2 regions of the Streptomyces sp. NC-S4 genome follow, and region 1 is predicted to be linked to the other one. Evidence: riboswitches for the same ligand, from Rfam matches in the RefSeq annotation. Region 1 holds a riboswitch; the other holds the start of a gene.

Region 1 (7,532 bases):
AGCAGGGCGACGTCGGTCGCCTCGTCGTCGTACCAGTACTGGAGGATGTCGTTTCCGGAGACGTCGGCGCGGTTGCCCGCGGAGACGAAGGAGGACAGGCCCTCGCCGCGCCGGAGCAGGGCCGAGAGCAGGGCGATCCCGATCGCCCCGGACTGCGTGAACAGGCCGATCCGGCCGCGCGTGGGCATCGGCGCGGGGGTCAGGGAGGCGTTGAGTTCCACCTCGGGAGCGGTGTTGATCACGCCGTAGGCGTTCGGCCCGATCAGCCGCATCCCGTACGAACGCACCTGCCGCACCAGTTCGCGCTGGCGGGCGAGTCCGGCCGGACCGCTCTCCCCGTAGCCGGCGGACAGGACGACGAGGCCCTGCACCCCGTGCTCGCCGCAGGCGGCCACCGCTTCGGGGACCCGGTCGGCGGGGACCGCGATCACCGCGAGGTCGACCGGGGCCCCGATGGCCGCGACGGCGGGGTAGGCCCGTACGCCGTCGAGCAGGTCGCGGGTGGCGGCCTCGTTGACGGCGTAGAGGTGGCCGCGGAAGCCGCTGTCGCGCAGGTTGCGCAGTGCGGCCGCGCCCACGCCCGCGCCGGAGCGGCTGACTCCGACGACGGCCACCGAGCCGGGGGCCAGCAGCCGCTGCACCGAGTGGGCCTCGGCGCGCTGTTCGCGGGCGCGCTGCACGGCGAGGGACTCGGCAGTGGGTTCGAGGTCGAGGGTGAGGTGGACGGAGCCGTCCTCGAAGCTGCGCTTCTGCTGGTAGCCCGCGTCCGTGAAGACTTTGATCATCTTGGTGTTGGCGGGCAGCACCTCGGCGGCGAACCGCCGGATGCCGCGCTCCCGGGCCACCGCGCCGATGTGTTCGAGGAGCGTGGAGGCGACTCCGCGGCCCTGGTGGGCGTCCTGGACGAGGAAGGCGACCTCGGCCTCGTCGGCGGGGGCGGAGGCGGGGCGGCCGTCGGGGCCGATGCGGTCGTAGCGGACGGTGCCGATGAACTGGCCGCCGATGGTCGCGGCGAGCCCGACCCGGTCCACGTAGTCGTGGTGCGTGAAGCGGTGCACGTCGCGGTCGGAGAGCCGGGGGTAGGGGGCGAAGAACCGGTAGTACTTCGACTCGTCCGAGACCTGCTCGTAGAAGCTGACGAGCCGGCCCGCGTCCTCGGTGGTGATGGGCCTGATCCGGGCGGTGCCGCCGTCGCGCAGGACGACGTCGGCTTCCCAGTGGGCCGGGTACGAGGGGTCCGACTCGATGGTCATGGGCCCACCTTACGGCCGGATCGGGCCGCAGAGCCCTCGCGCGGCGCCGAGGCGGGACGGGACGAACCAGGGCAAGCTGGGGGAGGCCGAACGGCGGAAAATTCTGGCCGAAGGTAGGTCCGAGCATTCCGGGTGCCGTGAGAGACTGGTCTAGACAACCGTAAGAACCTGAAGGGCATCACCATGGCAGAGCGCCGCGTCAACGTTGGTTGGGCCGAGGGCCTGCACGCTCGTCCCGCCTCGATCTTCGTCCGTGCGACGACCGCTTCCGGCGTCCCGGTGACCATCGCGAAGTCCGGCGGCGACCCGGTCAACGCCGCCTCCATGCTGGCGGTCCTGGGCCTGGGCGCCCAGGGCGGCGAGGAGATCGTCCTCGCCTCCGAGGCCGAGGGTGCGGATGCCGCGCTCGACCGCCTCGCGAAGCTGGTCGCCGAGGGTCTCGAGGAGCTCCCCGAGACCGTCTGACCCTTCGGGTTCGACTTCACGCGCGAAGCCGCGGCCCCCGCTCCGGGGACCGCGGCTTCGTCGTCCACGAGGACGGGCCCAAGACCCGGAACCAGGGTCCGGCCCGTCTCCTGCGGATCCCGCCGGGCTCACGACGCCCGGGGCCGCCTCCGGCCCGGGGAGCAGACGCCGGCCGGAAGCCGGAATCAGGATCGCGACCGGCCTCCACCCGGGGCCCGCGGTCCGGCCCGGGTGGATTCCGGCCGGGACGCCGGAGCCGGCCCGGGACTCGGGGTCCGGGGGAATCCCTCGGCGAAACCTGGGCCCGCCCGGCGCGCCGCACGCCCACGGGGCGCCGAGGAAATACCGCTCGGCGGAATTCGGTCCGCGCACGCCGAATTCCGCTCCGCAGGAATTCCGCACGGAAAACCGATCCGACACGGAACGGTTCGGATACCGCGCAGCGAATTCACGGTCCCGCCCTTTGTATACGGCTCCTGTTAATGCCGGCCGCTCGACATGTTTACGGCAGGTTGCGAAGTGCTCACCGTCGGGCGGATCCGCAGCCGGTGCGCCCCCGCCGCCCGGTCGGCGTGGACGGCGGTCAGCGCCCGCGCCCGTTCGGCGTCGCCGCGCGCCACCGCGTCCACGATCGCCCCGTGCTCCGCCCAGGAGTCCACGGGCCGGGCCGGCGCCTCCACCACGTACATCCACGCGATCTTGTGCCGCATCTGCGTGAGCAGCGCGATCAGCCCGGGGCTGCCGGAGGACTGGGCGAGCGTCTCGTGGAACCAGCCGCCCAGGGACCGCAGGTCCTCGCCCTGGCCCCGCCTGGCCCGCTCCTGCCCCAGTCTGACCAGCCCCCGCAGCACCTTGAGGTGCGCGTCGGTGCGCCGCCGGGCGGCCCGCGCGGCGGCCAGCGGCTCCAGGAGCATCCGCAGCTCCAGCAGGTCCGCGGCCTCCTGCTCGGTCGGCTCCGCCACACAGGCCCCCGCGTGCCGCCGCGTGGTCACGAACCCCTCCGACTCCAGGGTCCGCAGGGCCTCGCGCACCGGGACGCGCGAGACCCCGTACCGGCGGGCCAGCACCTCCTCGGTCAGCCGGCCGCCCGGCTCGAACACCCCGGAGACGATGTCGTCGCGGATTGCCGTGCATACCGCGTGCGCAGGAATACGCAAGACCGAACCTCCGCCTATTTCCGTCTGCCAGCCTCATTGCACGCACATGCGTGTGCTGCGACTCTATTGCAACACACGATAATTTCCGAGAGCGGCCAGAAATACGAAACATTTGCACAAGGACGCAACACACAAAGGCCCCGGCTCGGGGAGCCGGGGCCTTCGGTGAAGCGGTGCGGGGCGGTGTCAGAGGCTGACGCCGTGCGAGCGCAGGTACGCGATCGGGTCGATGTCCGAGCCGTACTGCGAGCCGGTGCGGGCCTCGAAGTGCAGGTGCGGGCCGCTGGAGTTGCCGGTGGAGCCCGACAGGCCGATCTGCTGGCCGGGGGTGACCTGCTCGCCGACGGAGACGTTCAGCGAGGTCATGTGCCCGTACTGGGTGTAGGTGCCGTCGTTGTGCTTGATGACGACGTTGTTGCCGTACGCGCCACCCCAGCCGGCCTCGACGACGGTACCGACGCCCACCGCGTGGACCGAGGTGCCGGAGGCGGCGTGGAAGTCGATGCCCGTGTGCGAACCGGAGGACCACATGCCGCCGCCCGCGTGGTACTGCGTGCTGACGTACGAGCCGTCCACCGGGGCGACGAAGGTGTTGAGGCGCTTGCGCTCCTCCTCGCGGGCGGCGCGCTCGGCGGCCTCGCGCTCGGCCTTCGCCTTGGCCTCGGCGAGGCGCTTGGCCTCCGCGGCCCGCTGCTTCGCGTCGGCCTCGGCCTGCGCCTTGACGGCGTCCTGCTCGGCGCCGCGGTGCTGGGACTCGGCCTGGTCGGCGATGTCGCCCGCGAGGTCCTCGGCGACGACCACGGCACCCAGGCCGTTGTCCTGGCCGATGGTGCTGCTGTGGTTGTCCGCGGCGAAGGCCGGGGCGGCGAGGGAGCCGACGACACCCGTGGTGGCGATCGCGGCGATACCGGCGTAACCGGCGGTCTTCTTGCTCAGACGGCTGGAGCCACGGTGCTTACCGGTACCAGCGGGACGACTGCCAAACGCCATGAAGGGTTTGATCCTTTCCTTCCTTCTCGCCTACCGGGTTAGCTGACGGGTTCGGAGCAGGAAGGTCTCCTACGGATCTCCTCTTGCGAGGGGGTCCGATTCACCCCAGGGACTCATGTGGGTCCCCGGCTCCCCAGGCTCGCGCCTGACGGGGACTCGGCGATCGCTGACCGGTGCCGCGGATGCGGCGGGCACAACTGACGGGCAGCACGGCCGACGCTAGGCGGATCATCAGTCAATCGCCAAACAGACACGGCTTTTTGTTGCGTACGCCACACCACATAAAAGCAACCTCACCATTAAACGGACAAAAGGGGTTCTGGTGACAAGTCACCAGAACCCCTTGCTGAAACCTTCAGCCGGCTCTCAATCAGCCGTCATCCGACGGTCAGTTGGAGACGACCGTGACCTCGCCGATCCCAAGGGCCCGAACGGGCTCCTCGATCAGCGCCGCGTCACCCACCAGAACGGTGACCAGCCGGTCCGCGGGGAAGGCCTGGACGACCGCCGTGGTCGCCTCCACCGTGCCGGTCGCGGCGAGCTGGGCGTACAACTGCGCCTGGTAGTCGTCCGGCAGCTCCTGCTCGACCTGGTCGGCGAGGGTGCCCGCGACCGAGGACGCCGTCTCGAACTTCAGCGGGGCCACGCCCACCAGGTTCTGCACGGCGACATCGCGTTCGGCGTCGGTCAGGCCGCCCTCCGCGAGGGTGCGCAGCACCTTCCAGAGGTCATCCAGCGCCGGTCCGGTGTTCGGGGTGTCCACCGAGCCGCTGATGGCGAGCATCGAGGCGCCCTTGCCGTCCGCGGTGGAGCGCAGCACCTGGCCGAAGGCGCGCACGCCGTAGGTGTACCCCTTCTCCTCGCGCAGCACCTTGTCCAGGCGCGAGGTGAGGGTGCCGCCCAGGCAGTACGTGCCCAGCACCTGGGCCGCCCACACCCGGTCGTGGCGGTCCGCCCCGATCCGGCCGATCAGCAGCTGCGTCTGGACCGCGCCGGGCCGGTCCACGATGACCACGCGGCCGGTGTCGTCGGCGGTCACCGGCGGCACCGGGCGGGCGGCGGCGGTGTTGCCCGTCCAGGCTCCCAGGGTGTCCGCGAGCACGGCGTCCAGGTCGATCCCGGTCAGGTCGCCGACGACCACCGCGGTGGCGGTGGCGGGGCGTACGTGGGCCTCGTAGAAGGCGCGTACGGCGGCGGAGTCGATCCGGGCGACCGTCTCCTCGGTGCCCTGGCGCGGCCGGGACATCCGCAGGGCGGCCGGGAAGAGCTCCTTGGAGAGCTGCTTGGCGGCGCGGCGCTGCGGGTTGGCCAGCTCGTGCGGGATCTCGTCGAGCCGGTTGCGCACCAGCCGGTCGACCTCGGCGTCGGCGAAGGCGGGGGCGCGCAGCGCCTCGGCGAGCAGGCCCAGCGCCTTGGGCAGCCGGGAGGCCGGGACCTCCAGCGAGACCCGCAGGCCCGGGTGGTCGGCGTGCGCGTCCAGGGTGGCACCGCAGCGCTCCAGCTCGGCCGCGAACTCCTCGGCGGAGTGCTTGTCGGTGCCCTCGGAGAGCGCCCGCGCCATGATGGTCGCCACGCCGTCCAGGCCCTCGGGCTCCGCGTCGAGCGGGGCGGCGAGGTTGACCTCGACCGCGACGACCTGCTGGCCGGGCCGGTGGCAGCGCAGCAGGGTCAGCCCGTTGGACAGCTGCCCGCGGTCGGGGGCGGGGAAGGCCCACGGCTGCGGCTCGCCGGCCTGCGGCTGCGGGTGGAAGGTCATCGTGACGGCTGCCGTGTCGCTCACTGCTCCGCCCCCTCGTTCTCGTCGGAGTCCTCGGACTCGTCGTGCTGGTCGGACTCGTCGGCCGCGAGCGGTTCGTAGACGAGCACCGCGCGGTTGTCCGGGCGCAGTCGGGCCGCGGCCACGGCCTGCACCTCCTCGGCGGTGACGTCGAGGACGCGCTGGACGGCGGTCAGCGCCAGCTGCGGGTCGCCGAACAGCACCGCGAAGCGGCACAGTTCGTCGGCGCGGCCGGCCACCGTGCTCAGCCGGTCCAGCCACTCGCGCTCCAGCTGTGCCTGGGCGCGCTCCATCTCCTCGGCCGTCGGGCCCTCCGCGGCGAACCGCGCGAGCTCCTCGTCCACGGCCGCCTCGATGGCGGGGATCTCGACCCCGCTGGAGGTCTTGACGTCCAGCCAGCCCAGGGAGGGCGCCCCGGCCAGGCGCAGCATGCCGAAGCCGGCGGCGACGGCGCTCTGGTCGCGGCGCACCAGCCGGTTGTGCAGCAGCGAGGACTCGCCGCCGCCCAGGATGGTCAGCGCCACGTCGGCGGCGTCGCACTCACGGGTGCCGTCGTGCGGCAGCCGGTAGGCGGCCATCAGCGCACGTGCCGGGACCTCCTCGACGATCTCCTCGCGCAGCTGCTCCCCGATGATGTCGGGCAGCGAGCCGTCGCGGGGCGGCTGCTTGCCGTCGTGGGCGGGGATGGTGCCGAAGTACTTCTCGACCCAGGCGAGCGTCTGCTCGGGGTCGATGTCCCCGACGACCGAGAGCACCGCGTTGTTGGGCGCGTAGTACGTACGGAAGAAGGCGCGCGCGTCCTCCAGGGAGGCGGCGTCCAGGTCGGCCATGGAGCCGATCGGGGTGTGGTGGTACGGGTGGCCCTCGGGGTAGGCCAGGGCGGTGAGCCGCTCGAAGGCCGTGCCGTAGGGAACGTTGTCGTACCGCTGGCGGCGCTCGTTCTTGACGACGTCGCGCTGGTTCTCCATGGACTCGTCGTCCAGGGCTGCCAGCAGGGACCCCATCCGGTCCGCCTCCAGCCAGAGCGCGAGCTCCAGCTGGTGGGTCGGCATGGTCTCGAAGTAGTTGGTGCGCTCGAAGCTGGTGGTGCCGTTGAGGGAACCGCCGGCGCCCTGGACCAGTTCGAAGTGCCCGTTGCCGGGTACGCTCGCCGACCCCTGGAACATCAGGTGCTCGAAGAGGTGAGCCAGGCCGGTGCGTCCCTTGACTTCGTGGCGCGAGCCGACGTCGTACCAGAGGCAGACCGCGGCGACCGGGGTCAGGTGGTCCTCGGAGAGCACCACGCGCAGGCCGTTGGCCAGCCGGTGCTCGGTCGCTGTCAGGCCGCCGGAGCCGGCCTGGGCTGTGGCCGTGTGACCCATGGGCATGTGGTCCCTTCGATCGCGATGCAGAGATTTCTTATCGACCTGCCACTGTATGCAAGCGCGCCGACCGCCGTATAAGTTCCCGGGTCACTCCCCCGCACTCCGTCCGGGGGACCCCCGGGGTCGGAGTCGGCGTTGTCGGTGCGTCGGGCCACAATGGTCCGCGTCGTACCCTCGCCGGACACCACAAGACCGCCAGACCCAGCCACACACCCCGCCCGACACCCAGCACACCCCATTTTGGTTAAGGAGCCGCGCAGCGATGGCCCGCCGCAGCACGAAGACCCCGCCGCCGGAGGATTTCGAGGAGAAGATCCTCGACATCGACGTCGTCGACGAAATGCAGGGCTCCTTCCTCGAGTACGCGTACTCGGTGATCTACTCCCGTGCCCTGCCCGACGCCCGGGACGGCATGAAGCCGGTGCACCGGCGCATCGTGTACCAGATGAACGAGATGGGCCTGCGCCCCGACCGCGGCTACGTGAAGTGCGCCCGTGTCGTCGGCGAGGTCATGGGCAAGCTCCAC
Region 2 (7,532 bases), 740 kb from region 1:
GCTCGGGCCGGGGCCGGGGCACGGGCCGGGAGGCCGGTTCGGACGGGCTCGCCGCTCCGGGTCCCGGCCGCGTACCGGTGGTGGCGGCGGGCACGGGGACGGGGTCGTGCACGGGGTGCGGCTCGGGGGCGCCGGGGGCCGCGGCCACCGGGCCCCCGGCTGCGCGCCGGGTTTCCGGCGGGGGCGTCGGCAGGGGCACCCGTACGGGCTCCAGCGGCGGCGGCACGGCCGAGCCCTGCCCGGTACCCCACGAGGTGGCGCGTGAGCCGCCAGCGGCGTCGGCCGCACCGGGTGCCTCCGCACCCAGCAGTTCCTGCGGCAGCACCAGCACGGCGAGCACGCCGCCGTAGATGTTGGACTTGAGCTCGACGGCGATCCCGTGCCGGCGGGCCAGCGCCGACACCACGAACAGGCCGATCCGGCCGTCCGCCAGCAGGTGCCGGACGCTGATCTGGTCCGGGTCGGCGAGCAGGGCGTTCATCCGGTGCTGTTCCTCGGCCGGCATGCCGAGTCCCCGGTCCTCCACCTCGACGGCGATCCCGGCGGTGACCCGCTCGGCGCGCAGCACCACATCGGTGTCGGGGGCGGAGAAGACCGTGGCGTTCTCGACGAGTTCGGCGAGCAGGTGCACCACGTCCGCGACGGCGTGCCCGCGGACGCTGCCGCCGACCGGGGGCACGACCTTGACCCGGGTGTACTGCTCGACCTCCGCGACCGAGGAGCGGAGCACCTCGCTGAGGTCGATGGGCCGGGTCCACTGCCGGCGGGACGCGGCGCCGCCCAGTACGGCGAGGTTCTCCGCGTGCCGGCGGATGCGGGTGGCGAGGTGGTCTACGTGGAAGAGCTCCTTGAGCAGGTCCGGGTCCTCGACCGTGTCCTCCAGGTCGTCGAGCAGCGAGATCTCGCGGTGCACGAGGGACTGGAGCCGGCGCGCCAGGTTGACGAAGACCTCGACCTTGCGCTCGCTGTCGGTCGGGGCGGCCGGTCCGGCCAGCCGCAGGAGGGTCGTGTGCGCCTGTTCCCGGGCACCCCTCAGCTCCTGGGAGAGCAGCCAGAACTCGTCCATCCCGGCCGGATCCGCGCCGGGCAGCGGCGAGCTCGGTCCTCCGCGCACCGGGCGGGGCGGGGTCTCGCCCCGTTCCAGCCGGTCGGCGGCCGTGCGCAGTTCGCCCCGGCCGCGCACGCTGGAACGGCGCAGCGCCTCGCACCGGTCCCGTACGGCCTTGGCGGCGCGCTGGGCCCCGAGCAGGGCGGCGGCGAGGGCGCCGACCACGAGGAGGGCGCAGCCGGTGAGCACCGGCCACAGCCGGGCGTCGCGGTCGCCTGCTCCCCCGCCGAGCTGCAGGGTGAAGATGACCGCGGCGGCGCCGCTGAGCCCGGCGGCGAGCGTGGGCAGCAGGGCGGCGCGCACCAGCTGGGGCCTTATCTGCCGGGCGGGACCGGTGGTGGCCTGTCTCGACGGGGCATGGCGGGCGGTGCGGAGTCCGGACATGTGGGCGTCCTCGGTACGTGGGGCCCGGCCCCCAGCGTTCCCGGGGCCCGGTGTTGATCACCGGATACCCACGCTAGACCCCATCGCAGCACCCCGGACCGCCAGTTGGCCAACTTCGCGGGGGTGCTTCCCGCTCCCGGTGGAGCGCTCGTACAGCAGCCCGATTGCGCCGGTCGGACCCCGAGCACCGCCCCGGCGACGACCTCTCGCCCGGTGGCGGCGGTCGCCGGAGCGTCGTCGCCATCGCCCTGCGGGCTCCGGACCCGGAGGACCCCCGCGGGTACGTCCGGCGGGGGCCCTTCCGTGTGTCCGGGGGCGGCCGGGCCGGCGACGGCCGGTTCCCGCCCGGATCCCGTGCGTTACGAGCCGACGGACTCCGACTTCTCCTGACCGTCGACGGCCGCGGCCTTCACCCGGGCAGGAGCCGCCGCGCCCGCCCCGAGCGGCGGCACGGACGCACGGCCGCCCGGGGGGCCGCCGGCCGCCGCTCCGGCGACGAAGGGCCGCCACCACGGTGCGGTGGGCGCGTCCGCCGAGCCGGGCTCGAAGGGCTGCCCCGGGATGGGGAGCGCGATGGCGGCGCCCGCGCCCTCGGATGCGGCCAGCGTGCCCTCGCCCGGCTCGTCCCACGGGTGCAGGGCCAGGTTGAAGGTGCCCCAGTGGATGGGGAGCATGGTGCCGCGGGGGGTGCCGCCCTGGAGGTCGAGGTGGGCGCGCATGCCTTCCTCGGGCGTCATGTGGATGTCGGGCCAGTACTCCGAGTAGGCGCCGATCTGGATCATGGTGGCGTCGAAGGGCCCGTGCGCGGCGCCGATCTCCTCGAAGCCCGGGAAGTAGCCGGTGTCCCCGCTGTGGAAGATCCGGTGCTCGTCGCCCGCGACGACCCAGGACGCCCACAGGGTGTGCTGCTGGTTGCGCAGGCCGCGGCCGCAGAAGTGCCGGGCGGGGGTGGCCGTGAGCGAGAGGCCGGCGATCTCGGTGCTCTCGTTCCAGTCCAGCTCGCGCAGCCGGCCGGCCGGTACGCCCCAGCGCTCCAGGTGCGCGCCGACGCCCAGCGGGACGGCGAAGACCGTGTCCGTACCGGCCAGCGCCTTGATCGTCGGCAGGTCGAGGTGGTCGTAGTGGTCGTGCGAGATGACCACGACGTCGACCGTGCCCAGCGAGGCCAGCGGGACCGGTACGGGGTGCAGCCGCTTGGGGCCGGCGAAGGGGAAGGGGGAGCACCGCTCGCCCCACACCGGGTCGAACAGCACCCGGCGCCCGTCGATCTCCGCGAGCACGCTGGAGTGCCCCATCCAGGTCAGCCGGAGCCCGCTCACGGGCGGCTTCGCCAGGTCCGCGAGGGTCGTCGGGTGGACCGGGATGGGCGCGGCGGGGCTGCGCCGCACCCGCTGCTCCCGGTGGAAGTAGATCTTGGCGAACTCGGCCATCGACCCCGAGGGCCTGTTCCGGGCCCCGACCGGGTTCTGGAAGACGCCGTCGGCGAAGTTCGGCGAGCGGCGGATCCGCTCCAGCCGGGCACCGGACGGGTCCGCGCCGAAGGCTTCGGGCCGCAGGGCACGGAGCCGCGGACGCAGGGGACGGGAGCCGGTCAAAGCGCCTCCAGGGAGGATGGGGTCAGGACGGTCGTCGCTCTACGACCATCCCAACGCACACCGGCCCCGAAGGATTCCGCTTCCGGCTCCCGTGCCTGCTACAGAGGCAGCAGGTCCGGACGCTTCGCCTCCACGTGGTCCCCGGAGGACTCCCCGCGCAGCCGCCGGCCGATCCACGGCACGAGGTGCTCGCGTGCCCACTGGATGTTGTCCCGGGTCACGTCCACCGAGCCGCGCGGCCGCTCCGGGGGCCACGGCTGGTCGGGGTCGGCCGGCACGTCGAGCCCGAGCACCTGCGCGGCGCGCAGCGCGACCCGCGTGTGCCCCTCGGGCGAGAGGTGCAGCCGGTCCGTGTCCCAGGCGCGCCGGTCCTGTACGGACTTCAGCGACCAGAGGTCGAGCACCGGGCAGTCGTAGCGGTCGGCGATGGCGCGGACGTGCGCGCTGTACGTCGCCACCTTGCCGCGCAGGTGCTTGAGCACCGGTACGCCCCGGGTGTCGAAGCCCGTGGTGATCATGACCTGGCCCACGGCCCCGGTGAGGTCGGCCACGGCCGCCTCGAACCGCTCCGCCACGTCGTCCGGGTCGGTCCCGGGACGGATGATGTCGTTGCCGCCCGCGCAGAAGGTCACCAGGTCCGGCGCGAGGGCCTTGGCTCTGGGGAGCTGGTCGGCCACGATCTGGTCGAGGAGCTTCCCCCGCACCGCCAGATTCGCATACCGGAAGTCATGCTCTTCGCGCTGATCGGCCAGGAGCACGGCGAGCCGGTCCGCCCAGCCGAGAAATGAATCCCCGGGTCCCGGGTCCCCCACGCCCTCGGTGAAGCTGTCCCCGATCGCCGCGTACGAGCCGATGGTCTTGAGTTTCGTCGTCGTCGCTGCCACGAGAACCCATACTTCACTCCCGTAACCAACCTACGCCAACGTAATGAGGGGTTGACGGACCGTGATCTATACCACGCGGGGGATAAGGAATAAGTACACGTGGGGCCGGGACCCCCCTCGGGTCCCGGCCCCACGCGTGTCGGTGCTCCTGCGGCGGGTGCCGTCAGAGGCTCGCGCCCTTGGAGCGGAGGTAGGCGATCGGGTCCATGTCCGAGCCGTAGGACGGGGTCGTACGGATCTCGAAGTGGAGGTGCGGGCCGGTCGAGTTGCCGGTGGAGCCGGAGAGGCCGATGGCCTGCCCGGCGGTGACGCTCTGGCCGGAGGAGACGGAGAGCTGGGACAGGTGGGCGTACTGGGAGTACTTGCCGTCCGCGTGCCGGATCACGATCTCGTTGCCGTACGAGCCGCTCCAGCCGGCCGAGACCACGGTGCCCGCACCGACGGCCTTGACGGTGGTGCCCATGGCGGCGATGAAGTCGACGCCGGTGTGGTAGCCGGAGGACCACATGGCGCCCGCGACCTTGTACTGGGTGGAGATGCCGCCGCCGACCGGGGCCACGAAGCCGCCCGCGGACTGCGGCGCGGCGGCCGGAGCCTCGGCCCGGGGCTCGGCCTGCACCTCGGCCCGGGGCTCGGCGGCGGACTCCCGCTGCGCGGGGGCGGCCGCCCGGGGCCGCTCGCGGACCGGCTTCGCGTCGGCCTCGGGGGCCGGGGCGGCCTCGGCCTCGGCCTCGGCCTCGGCCTCGGCCGGAGCCGCTTCGCCGGGACCGCCGAGGGTCAGCTTCAGGCCCGGGTGGATCAGCGACGGGTTGGCCCCGACGGCCTCGCGGTTGTCGGCGTAGAGCCGCTCCCAGCCGCCGGACAGGTGGCGCTCGGCGGCGATCTTGGAGAGGTAGTCGCCCGGCACGACGGTGTAGACGGTCGGCGCGGCCTGCACGGCGGCGACCGGGGCCTGCGGGGCGGCGGGGGCCTGCGGGGCCACCGCGGGGGTCGCCGCGGCCGCGGTGGCCGGGGCGCCGGCCGCCTGGGCGCCGGCGGCACCGATCAGCGGCAGAGCGAGGGCCGCGCCACCGGTTCCGGCGACGGCGAAACCGCGGGAAAGGGAAAGGGACTTGGGACGGCGGTGCTTACCCTTTGCAGGCATGACGAATTCCTCTCCGGCGCCTGCGAGGTGAGCTGTCGGGTTCGGACTGGAGATGTCCGGCCGTACGTGTACGGGACACGCACGACTTCACCCCGAGCCGTCCCGGCGAAATGATCTCCGGGTCGGCGGCTTACCTGGTTCCCCCGCTCCTGCCGCGCGAATAGGTCGGATGCGGTTTCCGGGAGGCGGCAGGATTTGGCGGTCCACCCGGATCGATCGCGAAGGTAATCCCTTGCGGACGCACGGAACAAGCCGTGAATTCCCTGACGGAATAACAGGAGTGAGGGACCGCCGGAATTACCGTCACACTCCGTCCATTCCGCACCCCCAACGACCGCCCCGACGGGGCCATTCGCCTTTAGTGATCAGGCACTCACGGTCACCGTATGATCTGGCTCACGGGGACGTGCCCGATCTCGCCTCCGGATATGGCAAGTTGGCGCCAAGCAGTGCAATTCGGACAGAAGGCCCAGGATATGGCGGAGGAGTTGCTTTGACCCAGCAGATACAGGAGCCGGAGCTGTCCGGAGTGCGCAATTTCCGCGATGTGGGCGGATTGCCTACCTCTGACGGACGAACGGTCAGGCCGGGACGACTGTTCCGAAGCGGACATCTCGCACATGCCACCGAAAGCGATACAGAGTTCCTCGCCTCGCTCGGTCTCCACACCATCTTCGACTTCCGCAACGCCGCCGACCACGCGCTCGAGGGGCCCGACGTCGAACTGTCCGGCGTCCGGAACGTCAACATCCCGCTCTCCGACCCGGCCGACGGGCGGGAGTTCTGGCGGCTGGTCCGCGACGGCGACCTCGCGCAGCTGCGCGAGCTACTGGGCGAGGGCAGGGCCGCCGCCCGGATGTCGAACTCGTACCGCGGGATCATCCGGCAGCGCACCGCCGAGCACAGCCGGGTCGTGCACGCCCTCGCCGAGGACAGCGTCCCCGCACTGATGCACTGCGCGGCCGGCAAGGACCGGGCCGGCCTGTCGATCGCCGTCACCCTGCTCGCGCTGGGCGTCGAGCGGGAGGCGATCGTGGCGGACTACCTGGAGTCCAACGCCCCGCACCGCCGCTACCGCGTGCGCCGCACCGACGAGTCGGAGGGCGCCCGCTCCCCCGAGGTGATGGAGCTGCTCGCGCCGCTCTTCGACGCCCGCGCCGAGTACCTGGTGGCCGCATTCGACACCATCGACGAGCTCTGGGGCGGGGTGGACCGCTACCTGGCGGAGGGCCTCGGGCTGACGCCCGAGACCCTCGACCGGCTGCGGGACCGGCTGCTGGTCTGACGCGGCGGGGGCCGGTTCCCCACGGGGTGGGCGGGCCGTCAGCGCGTGGCGACGGCCTGCTTCACCAGCGTCCTGCCGAAGTCCCAGATCAGCCCGGACCCGCCGTGCGCCTCGTCCATGACCTCGCGGAAGGCCCCGACGAACCGGTCCACGTCCGCCTCGTCGACGATCAGCGGCGGGATCAGTTTGATCACCTCCAGGTGGTCCCCGGAGACCTGGGTGAGGATCCGGTGCTTCTGCAGCAGCGGCACCACGACCATCTGCGCGAAGAGCCCCTTTCGGGCCGCCTGCAGCATGGTCCACCGGCTGCGCAGGCCCAGCGAGGACGGCCGGCCGAACTCGATGCCGATCATCAGCCCGCGCCCCCGCACCTCGTGCAGCAGCTCGTACTCCCCCACCAGCACGGCGAGCCGTCCGCGCAGCAGGTCGCCCATGGCCCGTGCGTTGGCCACGACCTCCTCGTCCTCCATGACGGACAGCACCGCGAGGCCCGCCGCCATGGCCTGGGCGTTGGAACCGAAGCTGGCGGAGTGCACGAGCACCCGGTCCATGGACGAGTAGACCTTCTTGAAGATCCAGTCCTTGCCCAGGGTGGCGCCGACCGGCACGTAGCCGCCCGACAGCGCCTTCGCCACGCACACCAGGTCCGGTTCCACGCCCGGCTCGTGCTGGTAGGCGTAGAAGTCCCCGGTACGTCCGAGGCCGGTCTGCACCTCGTCCGCGATCAGCAGCGCCCCCCGCCGGTGCAGCATCTCCTGTGCGGCGAGCAGGAATCCGGGCGGGGCGGCCAGGACCCCCTTGCCCTGGATCGGCTCCACGACGAAGGCGGCCACGTCCCCGCGCCCGAGCTCGCGCTCCAGCGCCGCGAGGTCCCCGAGCGCGATCCTCGTGTCGGGGAGCAGCGGTGCGAAGCCGTCGCGGAAGCCGCCCTCCCCGTTCACCGAGAGGGAGCCCGCGGTGAGCCCGTGGAAGGCGTGGTCGCAGTAGAGGATCCTGGGGCGCCCGGTGGCGTACCGGGCGAACTTCAGGGCCGTCTCCACCGCCTCGGTGCCGCTGTTGCCGAAGAAGACCCGGTCCAGGTGCGGGCTGTACGAGAGCAGTTTCTCGGCCAGCAGACCGGGCAGCGGCTGGC

The links. A riboswitch is a leader RNA that binds a small molecule or an ion and turns the genes downstream of it on or off. The one in region 1 is predicted to bind cyclic di-AMP.
Region 2: it holds a riboswitch for cyclic di-AMP, as region 1 does, so the genes downstream of both, ACXNSR_RS31900 (LysM peptidoglycan-binding domain-containing M23 family metallopeptidase) here and ACXNSR_RS28730 (M23 family metallopeptidase) in region 1, are expected to answer to the same signal.

What each region holds. Positions count from the first base shown of each region.
Region 1 is NZ_CM135937.1:6,357,637-6,365,168, reverse strand. Features, by position in the region: gene ACXNSR_RS28745 (bifunctional acetate--CoA ligase family protein/GNAT family N-acetyltransferase) at 1-1,253, opposite strand, end outside; gene ACXNSR_RS28740 (HPr family phosphocarrier protein) at 1,437-1,718, shown strand; gene ACXNSR_RS28735 (GntR family transcriptional regulator) at 2,198-2,875, opposite strand; gene ACXNSR_RS28730 (M23 family metallopeptidase) at 3,062-3,865, opposite strand; cyclic di-AMP (ydaO/yuaA leader) riboswitch at 3,878-4,037, opposite strand; gene ACXNSR_RS28725 (M16 family metallopeptidase) at 4,254-5,621, opposite strand; gene ACXNSR_RS28720 (M16 family metallopeptidase) at 5,642-7,003, opposite strand; gene ACXNSR_RS28715 (DNA gyrase/topoisomerase IV subunit A) at 7,269-7,532, shown strand, end outside.
Region 2 is NZ_CM135937.1:7,100,401-7,107,932, reverse strand. Features, by position in the region: gene ACXNSR_RS31915 (sensor histidine kinase) at 1-1,492, opposite strand, end outside; gene ACXNSR_RS31910 (MBL fold metallo-hydrolase) at 1,852-3,087, opposite strand; gene ACXNSR_RS31905 (SGNH/GDSL hydrolase family protein) at 3,186-3,971, opposite strand; gene ACXNSR_RS31900 (LysM peptidoglycan-binding domain-containing M23 family metallopeptidase) at 4,135-5,115, opposite strand; cyclic di-AMP (ydaO/yuaA leader) riboswitch at 5,118-5,293, opposite strand; gene ACXNSR_RS31895 (tyrosine-protein phosphatase) at 5,609-6,400, shown strand; gene ACXNSR_RS31890 (aspartate aminotransferase family protein) at 6,439-7,532, opposite strand, start outside.